DNA from 2 places in the Pseudoalteromonas agarivorans genome. Region 2 is predicted to be linked to the other one. Evidence: predicted binding sites of a transcription regulator. Region 2 holds the regulator's gene; the other holds the start of a gene.
What was found. The regulator sigma-54, encoded in region 2, starts transcription at its own class of promoters, with help from an activator protein. The targets are predictions, from matches to a motif close to GTTGGCACGNNNNTNGNNT.
Positions count from the first base shown of each region.

Region 1: a site for sigma-54 is predicted at 4,883-4,901, ahead of NQT65_RS07635 (hemerythrin domain-containing protein). Genes of this name have one in related genera too.

Region 1 covers NZ_JANIGJ010000003.1:212,432-220,528, forward strand. Annotated here, with positions in the region: gene NQT65_RS07605 (alcohol dehydrogenase family protein) at 1-1,052, opposite strand, end outside; gene NQT65_RS07610 (TetR/AcrR family transcriptional regulator) at 1,064-1,570, opposite strand; gene NQT65_RS07615 (tetratricopeptide repeat-containing diguanylate cyclase) at 1,894-3,801, shown strand; gene NQT65_RS07620 (DUF6500 family protein) at 3,812-4,030, opposite strand; gene NQT65_RS07625 (putative periplasmic lipoprotein) at 4,057-4,314, opposite strand; gene NQT65_RS07630 (hypothetical protein) at 4,372-4,623, opposite strand; gene NQT65_RS07635 (hemerythrin domain-containing protein) at 4,940-5,365, shown strand; gene NQT65_RS07640 (hypothetical protein) at 5,451-5,864, opposite strand; gene NQT65_RS07645 (TonB-dependent receptor) at 6,213-8,097, shown strand, end outside.
Region 2 covers NZ_JANIGJ010000007.1:211,864-219,960, reverse strand. Annotated here, with positions in the region: gene NQT65_RS14090 (ATP-binding cassette domain-containing protein) at 1-749, opposite strand, end outside; gene NQT65_RS14085 (calcium/sodium antiporter) at 1,004-1,972, shown strand; gene NQT65_RS14080 (KpsF/GutQ family sugar-phosphate isomerase) at 1,975-2,946, shown strand; gene kdsC (3-deoxy-manno-octulosonate-8-phosphatase KdsC) at 2,947-3,498, shown strand; gene lptC (LPS export ABC transporter periplasmic protein LptC) at 3,495-4,049, shown strand; gene lptA (lipopolysaccharide transport periplasmic protein LptA) at 4,039-4,587, shown strand; gene lptB (LPS export ABC transporter ATP-binding protein) at 4,584-5,309, shown strand; gene NQT65_RS14055 (RNA polymerase factor sigma-54) at 5,379-6,878, shown strand; gene hpf (ribosome hibernation promoting factor) at 6,906-7,193, shown strand; gene NQT65_RS14045 (PTS sugar transporter subunit IIA) at 7,198-7,650, shown strand; gene rapZ (RNase adapter RapZ) at 7,670-8,097, shown strand, end outside.

The DNA of each region.
Region 1 (8,097 bases), on a different contig from region 2:
CTATGGGGGATAGTGAGTACAATTTTTCCTACGTGTTGTTTTTGTGCAAACACTTTTTGCGCCGTAACAATTTCGCTCAATGGGAATGTTTGCGCCACAATAGGCTTTATTTTTTCTTGTTCAATAAAGTTAACTAAGCTTTTAAATACCTCAGGCTCTATAACTGTACAGCCCAAAAAAGTTAAATCTTTTAAGTACAAAGTACGTATATCCAATTCTACTAATGCCCCGCCAATAGCGCCCGACACCGCATAACGCCCTTTTGGCTTTAATACCTCCAGCAGTGCAGGCCATTGCTCGCCGGCAACAAGGTCAATGACTACATCAACACTGTTTTTACCTAAGGCTTGAATTAAATCATCTTCACGAAATATAACTTTATCGGCACCTAACTCTTTAAGCTGCTGCGCCTTACTTTTACTCGTAATGGCAATAACAAAAGCGCCACGTGCTTTAGCTAATTGCACTGCCGCTGAACCAACACCACCAGAAGCGCCTGTAATTAAAACAGTTTGCCCTTGCTGTGGGTTTGAGCGAAATAGCATGTTTTCGGCCGTAGAATATGAGCACGGAAAAGAGGCCAGCTCTTCATCACTATATTTACTATTAATTTTATAAGCGTGAATAGAGTCAACGCGGGTAAACTGTGCGAAGCCACCATCGCACTCAGAGCCAAAATACCATGGCGATTTAAGCGTTTCACCATTAGCTTTAATTAAACATGGCTCAACAATAACGCGCTCACCAATACGGCTTTGATCTACGTTTTTACCAACAGCCACAATTACGCCGCATACATCTGCCCCCTGAATACGAGGAAAAACAAACGCATCACCAGACCAACTTGCATCGTCTTTACTGCTTTGTTTTTTAGCGTACCACGCCGTGCGGGTATTAAGATCTGTGTTATTAACACCTGCCGCCATGACTTTTATAAGTACATCTGTTTGTGCAAGCGCTGGCAACGGTAAGTTAGTTGCATACTTTAATACATCAAAATCGCCATGTTCGGTAAGCTGTACAGCGTGCATTGTACTAGGTAAATTTGCCATTAGTTGCTCCATTATATTAATTTAAGAATACTGTTTTTTGCTGATGTAACCGCCTCATCGCCCATAACTGGCCACGCACTCGACACTCCTTCGTGCAGCAAAAACAAGCTACTGGCCAACGATGAATTTAAACCTTGCTCACCTAGCAGTTTTTTTACGTCATTTTTATGTGTTTGCACCGCAAGGCTAATAGCTTCATCTTCAGGAAACGCCGACAACGCATTAATAGATAAACAGCCATTAGGCGCAAATTGCACCATCCACGCTTTTAGTTGATCAAACATGTGCAAAACCGCCTCAACTCCCGGAGCAGGTGCACCTTTAAGTAAAAAATTAATATAGCGATTATGGCGGTACTCAAGCGCAGCAATGATCATTGCCTGCTTTGACGGGTAATATTTATAAAGGGTGCGCAAACTAACGCCACTGAGTTTTTGCAGCTTAGCCACACTAGGCTCAGCAAAACCATGTTGACTAAAGGCCACCTCAAGCGCAGCAGCTATATCTTGTTTTAGCATAATATTTAACCCATGTAGAATGAATGCTCTACCCAGCATAGTAGAGCATTCATTCTACATGTCAACCAATACAGATTTATACAAAATAATAACTTTGACACCCATCTTAAAATTAACAAATGAGGAAAGCCCTCAAGTTCAAAATGTATAAGGATAGTGATAGATATGGCATCCCTTTAATCTTTCTTTTCATACTTATTTACTGGAAAGTGGGGTTTTCAAAGGGATGTGGTGATTTATTCCCAACAAAGCATTAACTTGTTATTCACAAGCAATGCTATAGTTAGTTATATCGTTTTAGGTGTTGATTCAGTAAAAAGTAAATGACGAACAATATAATAATAAAAATCAATATAGTGTGGTTTCGCTTTTTTGTGCTCCTGTTATTTTTACTAACAAGTAGTGCTACATTTGCCAATAGCTCTTCACTAACTTCATCTGATATAAAATCAATCCAAAGCCTGCTTAGTGATATTAAAGCCAACAAGCTAGATTACCTTTTACACCAAAAACAACTAACCCACGCTTATAATGTCACTAAACATACAAAGCATAAACAGTTGCACCTTGAAGCGGCTGCCTTATATTCAGAGCTACTTTTTCGACAAGAACAATACACCGCGCTAAGTACCCATTTGCTAATGTATTTAAAGAGTACTGAGCTTGTAACATATAAAAACAGTCACCTACTATTTTTAGAGGCTCAGCTTAAGCTTTTTGCAATTAACAAAGAGTTGAGTAATGCGCAATCGCTTGCTAATCAACTGCAAACGCAGGTAAAACAGCTTTCTCCTAACAAACAAATCATTGTTTTTCGGGCTATAGCCTATTACTACACCGAAACCGACGAACTTAAAAAAACGCTAAGTGCGGCGTTAACAGGTTTAGAGCTTGCTATAAAAGAAGAAGACATAGCCTCGCAGGGCTACTTTTTTAGAAAAATTGCCGACGCTTACAACTACCTCTACAAAGATGATAAAGAAAAAGCCATTTATTATGCCCAAAAAGCGGTAGATGCATACGAGCAAACAAGCGACGGCCTATTTACTGCTAAAGCTTATTGGAGTTTAGGAAACGTATTACTTGAGGTCGGTCAGCCTAAAAACGCGCTTGTATACTTAAATAAAGCGCTGGCTTATTTTAGCAAAGTTAATATGAAAAAAGGTTTAGCCTTCGCTCAATATTCTATTGCAAATATTCAATACCTGCAGGGTAATTACGATACGGCTTTAATGCTTGCAAACAAAAACATTGCACTTGCAAGCTCTGCCGGTATTAACGACATGCATTTAGCATCAATGATTTTATTATCAGACATCTACACAAAACAAAATTTATTAAATAAAGCCAACCAAGTAAACGACGAAGTATTTTTAAACCTAGATAAATTTAGCCGCAGCATTTATAAGGCTGACTTTTTAAGCAAACGCTATAAATTAAAGCGCCAGCTTAACTTCACCGAAGATGCATTTAAAGCTATTGAAGATGAGCTTGCTTATACAATAAAACACTACGAAGCCACCAGCGAAACCAATATAAAAACCTTACAAGTTAAATTTGAAGTAAAAGAAAAAGAAGACAAAATTTTACAGCTAGAATACGAAAAAGATATAAACAAACTGCAGGCAACAGAAGAACACCAGCAAAAAATAATTTGGCGCTTAAGTGCCTCAATCGCCTTTATTTTAGTCATCGTGTCGCTATTTTTATTTTACCGCCAAATGCGCCAACGAAAAAAATACCATGCTATAGCATTAACCGACTACCTAACTAACAGCTTAAATCGGCGTGGCATTTTGCAAAAAGCAAATGAGTGTTTATCCCAGCAGAGCCTAGCAATAGCCATCGTTGATTTAGATTACTTTAAAGCTATTAACGACAAATTTGGCCACGATATAGGAGATTTAGTACTTATAAAATTTGCTCAAGCAGCAAAAGACACACTAAGTACTAACGATAAGTTTGGGCGCTATGGCGGCGAGGAGTGGCTATTTGTTTTAAAAACGCAAAATCGCGATAAAATAAACAACTTTTTTGAAAATCTTGAAAATAAGCTAGCACAGTACTGCAGTCATATTGAGGCATTGCCAAGTAAAACACACGTAACCTTTAGTGCTGGCGTGGCAATAAGTGATGCTAAAAGCGACTCACTTAGCGAGCTAATTAAACGTGCAGACCAACAACTCTATAAAGCAAAAGAAAATGGCAGAAACCAAATAGCAATCGCGTAAATATACGTTATTAGTCACCTTCAATAATCATTTGCCTTATTTTTATCGCTTTTTCAAAGTGATCTAACTTATGGGTGTGTATCCACCACGTAGCGGCTTGCATCAGCAGCTCTGGATTGTCGTTTTTATTTGCAAAAAAAGCGTAAAAAGAAAGCCCTACGTTTTCGCCTTTGGCTGCTATTTTTTTATCGCACACAGCTATAATTTTTGCTTTTAGTTCTTCCTGCATACATACCTTATTTAATTGTATTTTAATTATCTAAATATACCGTTTAAAAAACTAACAATTAGCTGTAAAAGACTTCTATCAACAATACTATGATTCTCAAACTCTTTATTAGGCGTATTTACTTTTGTAGCTTTGCATTCATTATCTAGCGGCTCATTTTTATGTATATTGGTTTCATAAGCTATATCAGCTTGCTCCATACATTGTGCAGAGCCCGCATAAGGCTTTGCCGCACAGCCAGTTAAAAATATACACAGTAAGAATACAATTAAAAACGCTTTCATATTCAATCCTATTTTACGCACCCTTATGCTTTAAATTATAGCTGTAAGTTTGCTTACTTAGTCGGCTATTAAAACAAGTAGATCAATAAAAAACACACCAACTTCATCAAAAAAAGTGTCGCCTTTAGCATCCTTTTTTATTTGAGCGCTTACACATTCATTGTAAACTTCTGAGCTTGTTTTAGCGCCATTTAGCTCAGTCATTTCTGCCTCTTGTATGCATACACGTCGTTCAGAATGCTCGGCTGTACTACATGCACTTAATAACGCGCACAGTAATAATGCTGTAGTGGGGCTTTTTAAGTTCATCCTTAAACTATCCTAGTATCTAAAGTTTTATAAAAATATAGGTAAGGCAAGTATGTACAGCTTGTACCCAAATAATGCGCTACTTTACCATCTCAATAAAATACCCAACCAGTAAAAATATGTAAGCTTATGTAGCGTAAAAAGCAATCACCTCTTTTAATCTGAAAAAATTGCAGCTGTTTATGTGTAAAAGTTACAGAGCAACTCCATCCAAACCAGCCAAAAGTACATAAAAGTCAACTATATCAACACATTAAAACCTGGCACTGCGCTTGCTTTTAAATATTTATAAAGCAATTACAGCAAGGAAAGAGTTATGAATATTTTTGAAGCGCTACGTCACGACCACGATAAACAACGCGAGTTAGTAGATGCCCTTATTCAAACGCACGGCGATACGCGGCAGCGCCACAAGCTAATGGACGAGCTAAAAACCGAATTAGAAGATCACGCAAAATTTGAGGAGCGTTATTTTTATAACCCACTTATGTTTGACGATCTAACGCACGAAAAAGCACGCCACAGCGTTGCTGAGCACCATGAAATTGACGAATTAATTGAACAACTTGAAGACACAGCAATGAGCTCATCGGCATGGTTAGTTGCAGCTAAAAAATTGCACCATTTAGTGCATCATCATTTAAGTGAAGAAGAACATGAAGTATTTCAATTAGCGGGTAAAGCCCTAACCGAAGGGCAAAAAGAAAGCCTAGCTAAACAGTATAACGATGCCATGCATTAGTTATTAATTAAACCGACTTCCATACACTCCCTTGTGTACTTATTGGTTATAAGCCGTATGGCTTATAACCATTTTTTTTGCAGTGCTACTTAATGGTAAATTTAACGTCTTGCTCGCGTAACACATAAAGTGCAAAACACGCTGCCCACATTGGCCACGCTGTAAAAAACAATAAGTTATTAAAGCCATCAATATACTGATTATAAGATGAAAGCGTAGAAAGGCCGTGCATTACAAATATAACGCCATAAGTAAGGCGCTTTTTAATACCCGCTATAAAAGCCAACACTAAAATAAGCTGTAACGCCCCCAGTACATAAGCAACCACATCTGTAGAGCCGCCAATACCATAAAAATGCTCAAAAATTCGTGCGCTATGCCCAGGGTTAACAAACTTATCAAACGTCCACATAATCATTACAATAAACACGCCTAGGCGTAGCGAAAAAAGCGACCACTGCAAACGATTTTGAAAGTCAGTACCTGTTGTACCAGTCATAAAATTTCCTTAAAACTAAATAATTTAATGTTGAAACTAGCAAGACCGCTCAACACATATATTATTTCATCTTAATGTATAATTTTTTAATAAGTTCTGTGCCCTGCTTTTGGTTTGTTTGCGTATAAAACCGCTATTTATAAATTACGACCTTATCATGGCAATAACTAACTACAATATTTGTAAAACAAAAACATAGTGCCTAAAACTGAATAACGCTTTTGAGCAATGTGCTAAACTTTTAACGTTTCATTCTAAAAAACAAAAAGAATTAATATTTACTGAAAGTTATTCACAAAGCTTCAGGTCTTTATTGCCACATTCACACTAACCAAAATGAGAACCCTTTTGAAACATTCATATTTGGCACTTTTTATAGCCGCTTCACTCACACCTAATTTTTATGCTCACGCGGCACAATCTGCAGCTAATACCGACTCAATTGAACGTATTGAAGTAGCAGGCCAAACGATTAAATCTCAAGGGCTTTCTGTAAAAGATGCCACTATTAACGGCCCCTTCGGCGACAACCTTGTGCTGCAAGACATAGCACGCTCAGTAACACCTATTTCAAGCGAGTTAATAGAGCAACTAAATATTACTACCCTACAAGACGTACTAGCCGTGAGCCCAAACACATACTCTGCAAGTGGCTTTGGTGCACCCAGCTTACCTACTATTCGTGGCCAGCTAGGTGAGCTTTTTCAAGATGGTACACGCCGCCAAGCAGGTAATAATGGCTTTGGCGTGCCGTTATCGTTCAATTCTGTAGAACAAATAGATGTAGTAAAAGGCGCACCGCCGGTTTTATTTGGTTCAAGCCAACGTAACGGTGGTTTTGTAAATCTACATTCTAAAGCTGCCTCTACAGATGAAAGTAAAGGTAAAGTTAAACTCTCAGCCGGGCGATGGGATCAATACAGTGCGCAAGTAGATTACACTGCCCCCATTATAAAAGATAAAGTGGGCCTTAGAGTAAGTTACGAGCACCTTGATGAAGGCAGTTACTACGATTACTCAGGCACTAAAAGCGACAGTTTATTTGCAGCACTACGCATATTGCCCGATGATAAAAGCAGTTGGGATATTAACTTTGAGCTATACCAAGTTGAATTTACCGATAACGCTGGTATTAACCGCCCTACCCAAGCCTTAATTGATGATGGCCTTTATATTACCGGCCAAGGCGTGCAAGCCAATGGCAGTACCGTACCTGCAGCGGGTTCAATTGTATCGCCTACTGGGCAAGTAAAAATAGATCGCAGCACCGTACTTACCGACCCTGATAACCAAAACGAAGCAACCACTTATTTAATTCACAGCATTTATAAGCGCGAGCTAAGTGCTAATGTCTCGCTTAAAAACATTACGTATTTTCAGCATTTACAGCGTGAAGAAATAGCCCAAAACAGCTTTGTAGAAATTATAGACGGCGCCGATACAGCGCAAAACCGCACTGAGCTTATCTACCGTTGGAATAGTGACCAGCAAACAATTTTTGCTTTTGACGTACGCTATAACAAAGTACTTGGCTACAGCCAATTTACTACCGAGGCCGATTTACCAATTGATTTAACTGGCCCACTTTCAAACCGCCGCATTCCCTTAACCGATGCACAAAAAGCACGTTTAGTAGAGCTAAGCCCAGGTGTATTTGTATCGCCTGGCGGCCAATACGATTTAGATAACGATGGCAGCGGCGACTTTAACTTATCAGACACCACCGACTCACGTTCATGGCAAACAGGACTTGCTATTCAGCAAGACTCAGATTGGGGCGATAAACTTCATACTAGTGTGGGTTACCGCGTTGATTTTTACGATGTAGAAGCAAACGACCCTATTGCACCACAAGGTCAAGTTGCCGCAAGCGACAGCATTAACGAAATACTGCATTCTGGCCAAGTTAGCTTTAATTACAAATTAAATAGTGATTACACCACCTATGGTGCAGCAAGTTATAACGAAGCAACATCAAACAGTATGGCTGGCGGCACATCACTTGGCGGCGATAACACAATTAGCGCACAAAATTTTGCTACCGAAAACACCTTAGTCGAGTTTGGCTTAAAGTACGCTCCAACCGATAGCGACTGGTACGCTGATGGCGCGGTATTTAGCCAGCGCCGTAGTTTACGTAATCGCGACGGCAGCAATACAGGTATTCGTACTACAGGTTTTGAAAGCCAAGTATTTTACGATGCCTACCCTTATTGGCTAAGTGCGGGTTACA
Region 2 (8,097 bases):
GGCACAGGCCCATCCGATAACCCTTTTAAAAACTGCTGTACTAATGGAGATTCATGATTACGCATTTCATCCGGTGTCCCTGCCCCTATTACGCCTTGATCGGCAATAATAATAACGTGATCGGCAATACTCATTACCTCCGTTACATCGTGGGTTACAATAAGGGATGATAAACCTAGCACTTCATTTAACGACTTAATAAGCTTTACCAATACACCCATAGATATTGGGTCTTGGCCGGCAAAAGGCTCATCATACATAATAAGTTCTGGGTCCAGTGCAATAGCACGTGCAAGTGCTGCTCGTCTGGCCATACCGCCAGAAAGCTCAGAAGGCATTAAATCTTTAGCACCGCGTAAACCCACCGCTTGCAGTTTCATTAATACGACTAGTTTAATTAACGCTTCACTTAACTTGGTGTGCTCTCGCAGAGGAAATGCAATGTTGTCAAATACCGACATATCAGTAAATAACGCACCGCTTTGAAACAGCATGCTCATTTTGGTTCGTGCCGCATATAACTCTTTGCGCGACATACTAGGAATACTGCCACCTTCGAATAAAATATCGCCGGCGTCAGGCTTAAGCTGCCCACCAATTAAGCGTAGCATTGTGGTTTTGCCAATTCCGCTTGGCCCCATAATCGCTGTTATCTTACCTTTAGGAACACTAAAACTCATATTTTTATATATGGTTCTATCGCCTCGCGAAAAGCTAACATCCTTGACTTCTACTATTGATTGCGACAAGTCGCTCTCCGTAACAATGTTCACTCGTGCTCCTATTTTAAGGGTTTTTTAGCCAAGATGGAAAAAACAATTCGTAAGATTTTGTAATACGCCTACAAAAAGCGCTCTAAGGCTGAAGTAAATTGCCTTAACCTTTGCTTAAGCGCATAAAATTCACGCACTGCAATAGTAGACCCTGCTCTTTTGCTTATACTTTCATGTTGGCTTTTGTTACTATTCGCGCCATCTGTATTTTGAACATCTGGCTTAACATAATGGTTACCTCGTTTGTTATTTTAATTCTTGGTTTTGCTGCACTTGTGTGGAGCGCCGACCGATTTGTATACGGTGCGGCAGCGCTTGCTAAAAACTTTGGAGTCCCTACTTTAATTGTTGGCTTAACGGTTGTTGCTATGGGTTCTTCGGCCCCTGAAATGATGGTATCGGCCTCGGCTGCTTTGGCAAATAAAACCGACACAGCGGTCGGTAACGCGGTAGGTTCAAATATAACAAACATCTTACTTGTGTTAGGTATTACTGCGCTGCTACGCCCTTTGAGTGTGTCATCAAGCACTTTAAAACGCGAAATGCCGCTTGTTATGCTGGTATCCTTGGCTACGTGGTATGTATTTTCAGACAACTACTTCTCGCTCACCGAAGGGGTGGCGTTGCTAGTCGCATTTGCTGTGTTTATTGGTGGCTTGATTGTGGTTTCTTTGCGCGCAAAAAATCAAGATGACCCTTTTGTTTCAGAAGCCTGCGATGAGGTTCCTAACGATGTACCAACTAAAAAAGCCGTTTTATGGCTAATTGTCGGCATGGTTTTATTGCCTGTTAGCTCACACTTTTTAGTTGGTTCAGCAGTCGATATTGCTAAATACTTTGGTTTAAGCGACTTAGTTATTGGCTTAACCATTATCGCCATTGGCACAAGCTTGCCTGAACTTGCAGCTTCTGTAGCGGGTGTACTTAAAAACGAAGATGATTTAGCCCTAGGTAATATTGTGGGCTCAAATATATTTAATATTTTAGCGGTATTACCGCTTGCAGGTATTATTAACCCATCAGTGGTTGACCCGTCACTTGCAAACCGCGACATACTTATTATGTTAGGTGCTACGCTTGCGCTTATTATTATGTCATTGAACTTTAGAGGTTCTCAGCGTATCAATAGAGTAGAAGGTGGCCTATTACTCATCGCATTTTTGGCGTACCAAGGTTATATTTTTAGTCAAGTAGGGTAACAATGGCACAACTAAATTTTATAGAGCAAGGTTTACGCGTATTAAACATTGAACGCCAAGCGCTTGCTGATATTACACAATACGTTGACGAAAACTTTCATAGTGCGTGTCAGCTCATGTTTGATTGCCAAGGCCGCATTATTGTTATTGGCATGGGTAAATCAGGCCATATTGGTAATAAAATTGCTGCTACCCTTGCAAGTACAGGCAGCCCTGCTTTTTTTGTTCACCCTGGCGAAGCAAGCCATGGTGATTTAGGCATGATAACCAAAAATGACGTGGTTATGCTTATATCAAACTCGGGCGAAACCAGCGAAGTACTTAATATTATTCCGGTGCTTAAACGCCTTGGTGCAAAAATAATATCTATGACGGGCAACCCGCTCTCTACTATGGCTACACTTGCCGATGTGCACGTATGCATAAAAGTAGAACAAGAAGCCTGTTTATTAGGTTTAGCGCCTACAGCAAGCACCACAGCTACTTTAGCAATGGGTGATGCAATGGCGGTTGCGCTTTTAGAAGCACGCGGCTTTACCGCCGATGACTTTGCACTCTCTCACCCTGGCGGCAGTTTAGGTAAGCGATTGTTGCTCACTTTAAAAGATGTAATGCACAGCGGCACAAACACCCCTATTATAGGTGTAACGCAAACAATTAAAGACGCGTTAATAGAAATGTCAGCCAAAGGGCTGGGTATGACCGCTATTGTAGATAACAATCAACAGCTTGCCGGCCTTTTTACCGACGGTGACTTACGCCGTATTTTAGAGCAAAGAGTTGATATACATAGCACCGCTATTAGCCAGGTTATGACTAAGTCGTGCACAACTGCCACGGCCGATATACTTGCAGCTGAAGCCCTAAACATAATGGAAAACAAACGTATTAATGGTTTAATTGTGGTCAATGATAAAAACCAGCCAATAGGCGCCTTAAATATGCAAGACCTCTTAAAAGCAGGAGTATTATAAATGCAATTTGAAGATCTCTATCAACCGCTAAGCGATGATGCCAAAGCACGCGCCAAAAAAGTAAAACTACTCATATGCGATATTGATGGTGTATTTTCTGATGGCCGAATTTACCTCGGTAACCAAGGCGAAGAATTAAAAGCATTTAATACAAAAGATGGTTTTGGCATTAAAGCGCTAATTAATAGCGGTTTTGAAGTTGCGGTCATTACGGGGCGTCACTCAGAAATAGTACAAACTCGCATGAGCAGCTTAACTGTGCAGCACATTTATCAAGGCCAAGAAGACAAGCTTATTGCTTATCAAGAACTCAAAAACACTTTAAAGTTAACTGATGAACAAATAGCCTATATTGGCGACGATGGCCCTGACATGCCAGTAATGGAGCGTGTTGGCTTTGCCGTTGCAGTTAACGATGCGCACCCGCTAATTAAGCGCTTATCGCATTACACTACGCAAATGCCTGGTGGCTTTGGCGCCGTTAGAGAGCTCACAGATTTACTTATGCTAGAGAACGGCATAGCGCTTACAACACAAGGCACCAGTTCATGAATGCAGCACGCGTTATACTCAGTGCGTTATTCATCGGCTGTATGGTTTGGCTTTGGTACCCTTATTTTACCCAAACCAATGTAGCGCCAGAGCAAGAACCTGAAGTAATTGCAAAGCCCGATTACACCGCTATAGAGCTTAAGCAAACAGCCTATGACGAGCAAGGCAAAATAAGCCATAAAGTCACTGCGGCTAAAATGGAGCTGTACCAACAGCTTGGTTTTACATTTTTTGAAAAACCTATTTTCACCTTGTATAACGAAAAGCAAACATGGCGAATAAATGCAGACGAAGCAACGCTTTACGAAGATAAACAACTTATTTTAGAAGGCAATGTGGTTGCTAAAAATTTAGTTGATAACGCCATGATAGATAACATCAATGCCGATAACATCGAAGTCGACATTAAAGCGCTAACAATGCGCTCTGAGCAGCCAGTGGTTGTCACTGGGCCTAATTTAAAAATTGTCGGTAAAGGCCTTGAAGCCGATTTAAAAACCGAAGTAATAAAACTAATTAACCATACGCGAACAATATATTATGACCAATAAACTCACTAAAATACTTATTATCCCATCGCTAATGCTTGCATTTAGCGCCTCTGCTGCTGAGCCTGCTGCTCAACCGCCAGCAAATCAAATTTCTATTAGTGCAGACCGTCAAGAAGGCCAACTTAAAGAAAACGTAGGTATTTTTGAAAAGAACGTCGAAATTGTGCATGGTAATCGCAAAATTACAGCCGACCGACTCGAAGTACATAAACGTGAAGACTTAGGGGATAACAAACAACTCCTTATTGCCACTGGCAGCCCAGCCTACTTCGAAGAAAAACAAGACGATGGTACTGTAATGAGTGCCAGTGCAAACGAAGTACGTTACGACGTAGCAAAGCGATTTTTAACGCTTGTTGGCGATGCTGAAGTCGCACAAGCCGGTCAAAAAATTAATGCTAAAAGTATTACCTACGATATGCAGCAGCAGCTTATTAGCGCAGAAAAAGACGAAAACTCTACGGATCGTGTCCACACAATTTTAGTGCCTGTTGAAGCAAAAATTAAAGAAAAAACAGGTAACGAAGGTCAACCATGAGCACCTTAAAAGCAGAACTATTAGCAAAAAGCTATAAAGGCCGCCAAGTTGTAAAAAATGTAGGCCTTGAGGTAGAAGCCGGCAGCATTGTTGGCTTATTGGGCCCTAATGGCGCAGGTAAAACCACCACCTTTTATATGATTGTAGGGTTAGTACCTAGCGACAAAGGCAAAATTTCTATTGATGATAACGACATTACGTTATTACCTATGCACAGCCGCGCCCGCTTAGGCATTGGCTATTTGCCGCAAGAGTCATCAATATTTAGAAAGCTGACAGTTTATCAAAACTTAATGGCGATTTTAGAAACGCGTAAAGAGCTCAATAAAGCCGCGCGAGAAGAAACGCTTAACAACTTACTTGATGAATTTAGTATTCAGCATATTCGCGATAGCCAAGGTATGGCGCTTTCTGGTGGTGAACGCCGCCGTGTAGAAATTGCCAGAGCACTGGCAGCGAACCCTAAATTTATTTTATTGGATGAGCCTTTTGCTGGTGTTGATCCGATTTCAGTGTTAGATATAAAGAAAATAATAGAACATCTTAAAAACCGTGGCATTGGCGTATTAATTACCGATCACAATGTAAGAGAAACCCTTGATGTTTGTGAAAAAGCCTACATTGTTTCTCATGGGGAGCTAATTGCATCTGGCACCCCAGAACACGTATTAAATGACAAAACTGTACGCGATGTTTATTTAGGCGAGCAATTTAGGCTGTAACATTTAAGCCACACCTACAAGCATCTGCTAATATTAATTATAACAACATAAAAGGATTGTTAGAGATACATGAGGCAATCATTACAGCTGCGCATGGGCCAGCAACTTACAATGACTCCACAATTGCAACAAGCGATTCGCTTGCTGCAGCTCAGTACATTGGATCTCCAGCAAGAAATACAAGAAGCACTTGATAGCAACCCGCTATTAGAAGTAGAAGAGCAAGATTACACGGAAGAGTCGGCTGGAAAAAATGAACAAAAAGCAGATACGGATGATGTAACCGTAAGCGCATCGGCTGACGATACAACCAGCGAGTACGAGCAAGACAGTGGCGAAGCTTTAAATAAAGACACCATTAGCGATGATATGGCAATGGATGTAACTTGGGATGAGTACATGAGCGCAGCCCCTGCTGCATCCTCAGGCCCAATGCCAGAAGATGAGTCTATTTATCAAGGTGCCTCTACTGAAACGCTACATGAGTATTTAATGTGGCAGCTTCAGCTTACTCCTTTTAGCCCAACTGACGAAGCCATTGCTATTGCCATTGTAGAAGCTGTAGATGACTCGGGTATTTTAACGCTAAGTTGCGAAGAAATTTTAGAAAGCTTTAACCAAGAAAACGATGACGAAGTTGAAGTTGAACTTGACGAAATAGAAGCCGTTTTAAAGCGTATTCAGTTATTTGACCCTGTAGGTATAGCCGCGCGCAGTTTACAAGAGTGCTTGTGTATTCAGCTAAACCAGTTTGATAAAGACACCCCTTTTATAGAACAAACTAAAATGATCTTAACCGATCACATTGATCTATTAGCGGCACGCGACTATCGTACATTAATGAAAAAGACTAAGCTTAAAGAAGACGAGCTTAAAGAGGTCATGACCCTAATACATACCCTCAACCCAAAACCTGCAGATACAATAGTAAGGGAAGAGTCTGAGTATGTAATACCGGATGTGTCGGTTAAAAAAATAAAAGGCCGCTGGGTGGTAGAGCTAAATCCAGATAGCATGCCAAAAATACGCGTAAATAGTCAGTACGCGGCTATGTCTCGTACCGTAAAATCAAGTGGTGATAGCCAGTTTATTCGCTCTCACTTACAAGAAGCTAAATGGTTTATAAAAAGCCTTGAAAGCAGAAACGACACGCTACTTAAGGTAACTAACTGTATTGTAAAACAGCAACAGGCATTTTTTGAACATGGCCCAGAAGCCATGAAGCCAATGGTTTTAAACGATGTTGCTGAAATGGTAGAAATGCATGAATCGACAATTTCGCGTGTTACTACGCAAAAATATATGCATACGCCACGTGGTATTTTTGAGCTTAAGTATTTTTTCTCAAGCCACGTAAGCACTGAAAACGGCGGAGAGTGTTCATCAACCGCAATACGTGCCCTAATTAAAAAGCTAATTGCCGCGGAAAACTCAGCTAAACCATTGAGTGATAGTAAAATTGCGGATATATTGGCAGAGCAAGGAATTAAAGTAGCTAGACGCACAATAGCAAAATACCGTGAATCGCTAGCTATTCCACCGTCAAATCAGAGAAAGAGTTTGATATAAGACGTAAAAAACAAAGAGGAAATGCTTATGCAACTAAACCTAACTGGTCGTCACGTAGAAGTAACTGATTCACTTAGAGACTATGTAAATAATAAATTTGCAAAGCTAGAAAGGCACTCAGATCATATTAGCAATGTGCATGTCATTCTCGATGTAGAAAAACTCAACCAAAAAGCAGAAGCGACTATTCATGTAAGTGGCGCAGATTTATTTGCCTCAACAGAGCACCAAGATATGTATGCCGCTATAGACTCGTTGATTGACAAGCTCGATCGTCAAGTCATAAAACATAAAGAGAAGCTTGCTAGACACTAATATTATGAAATTAAGTACATTAGTATGCCAGGACTGCAGCAAAGCTGCGGTCCTTTTTAGTAGTAAAAAAAGAATTTTAGAGTTTATCAGTGAGCTTGCTCATGAAAAGCTCCCCTACTTACCACAACAAGATATTCTTAATGCGCTGGCAAGCAGAGAAAAGCTAGGCAGTACTGGTATTGGCCGGGGGATCGCCATTCCTCATGGCAGAATGGGTGGCGTAGAAGAGCCGCTGGCTTTAGTACTTGTTAGCGACACGCCTGTTAACTTTGACGCTATTGATAACTGCCCTGTTGATATTTTTGTTGCACTCATCGTACCAGATGGCGATAACCAACAGCACCTAAAGACTCTGGCAACCATAGCTGATAAACTGAGCAACAAAGAATTTTGTAAACAGCTGCGTAGTGCTAAAACCGATGCAGAGCTGTATCAAGTAATTGTTGATCAATCGTAGTAAATACTAAGGGCTATAAATGGAGTTAATTATCATAAGCGGCCGTTCTGGTTCAGGTAAGTCGGTTGCTTTACGCGTGGTTGAAGATTTAGGCTATTATTGCGTAGATAATATTCCGGTCAACCTACTGCCCTCTTTAGTGCGAAGTGTTTCAGATAACTATGACAAAATAGCCGTTAGTATAGATGTTCGTAATATCCCCAAAGAACAAGACGAATTTAACGATATTCTCGAGTACCTTCCTGACTTTGCTAAACCCACACTGTTTTATTTAGATAGTGATGATCAAACACTGATCAAACGTTTTTCAGAAACACGCAGATTACACCCTTTATCCATCGATTCACTGCCGCTTGATTTAGCAATAAAAAAAGAAAAAGAACTGCTTGATGTACTCGTAACGCGCGCTGACTTTATGCTTGATACCACCGATTTAAGTGTGCACCA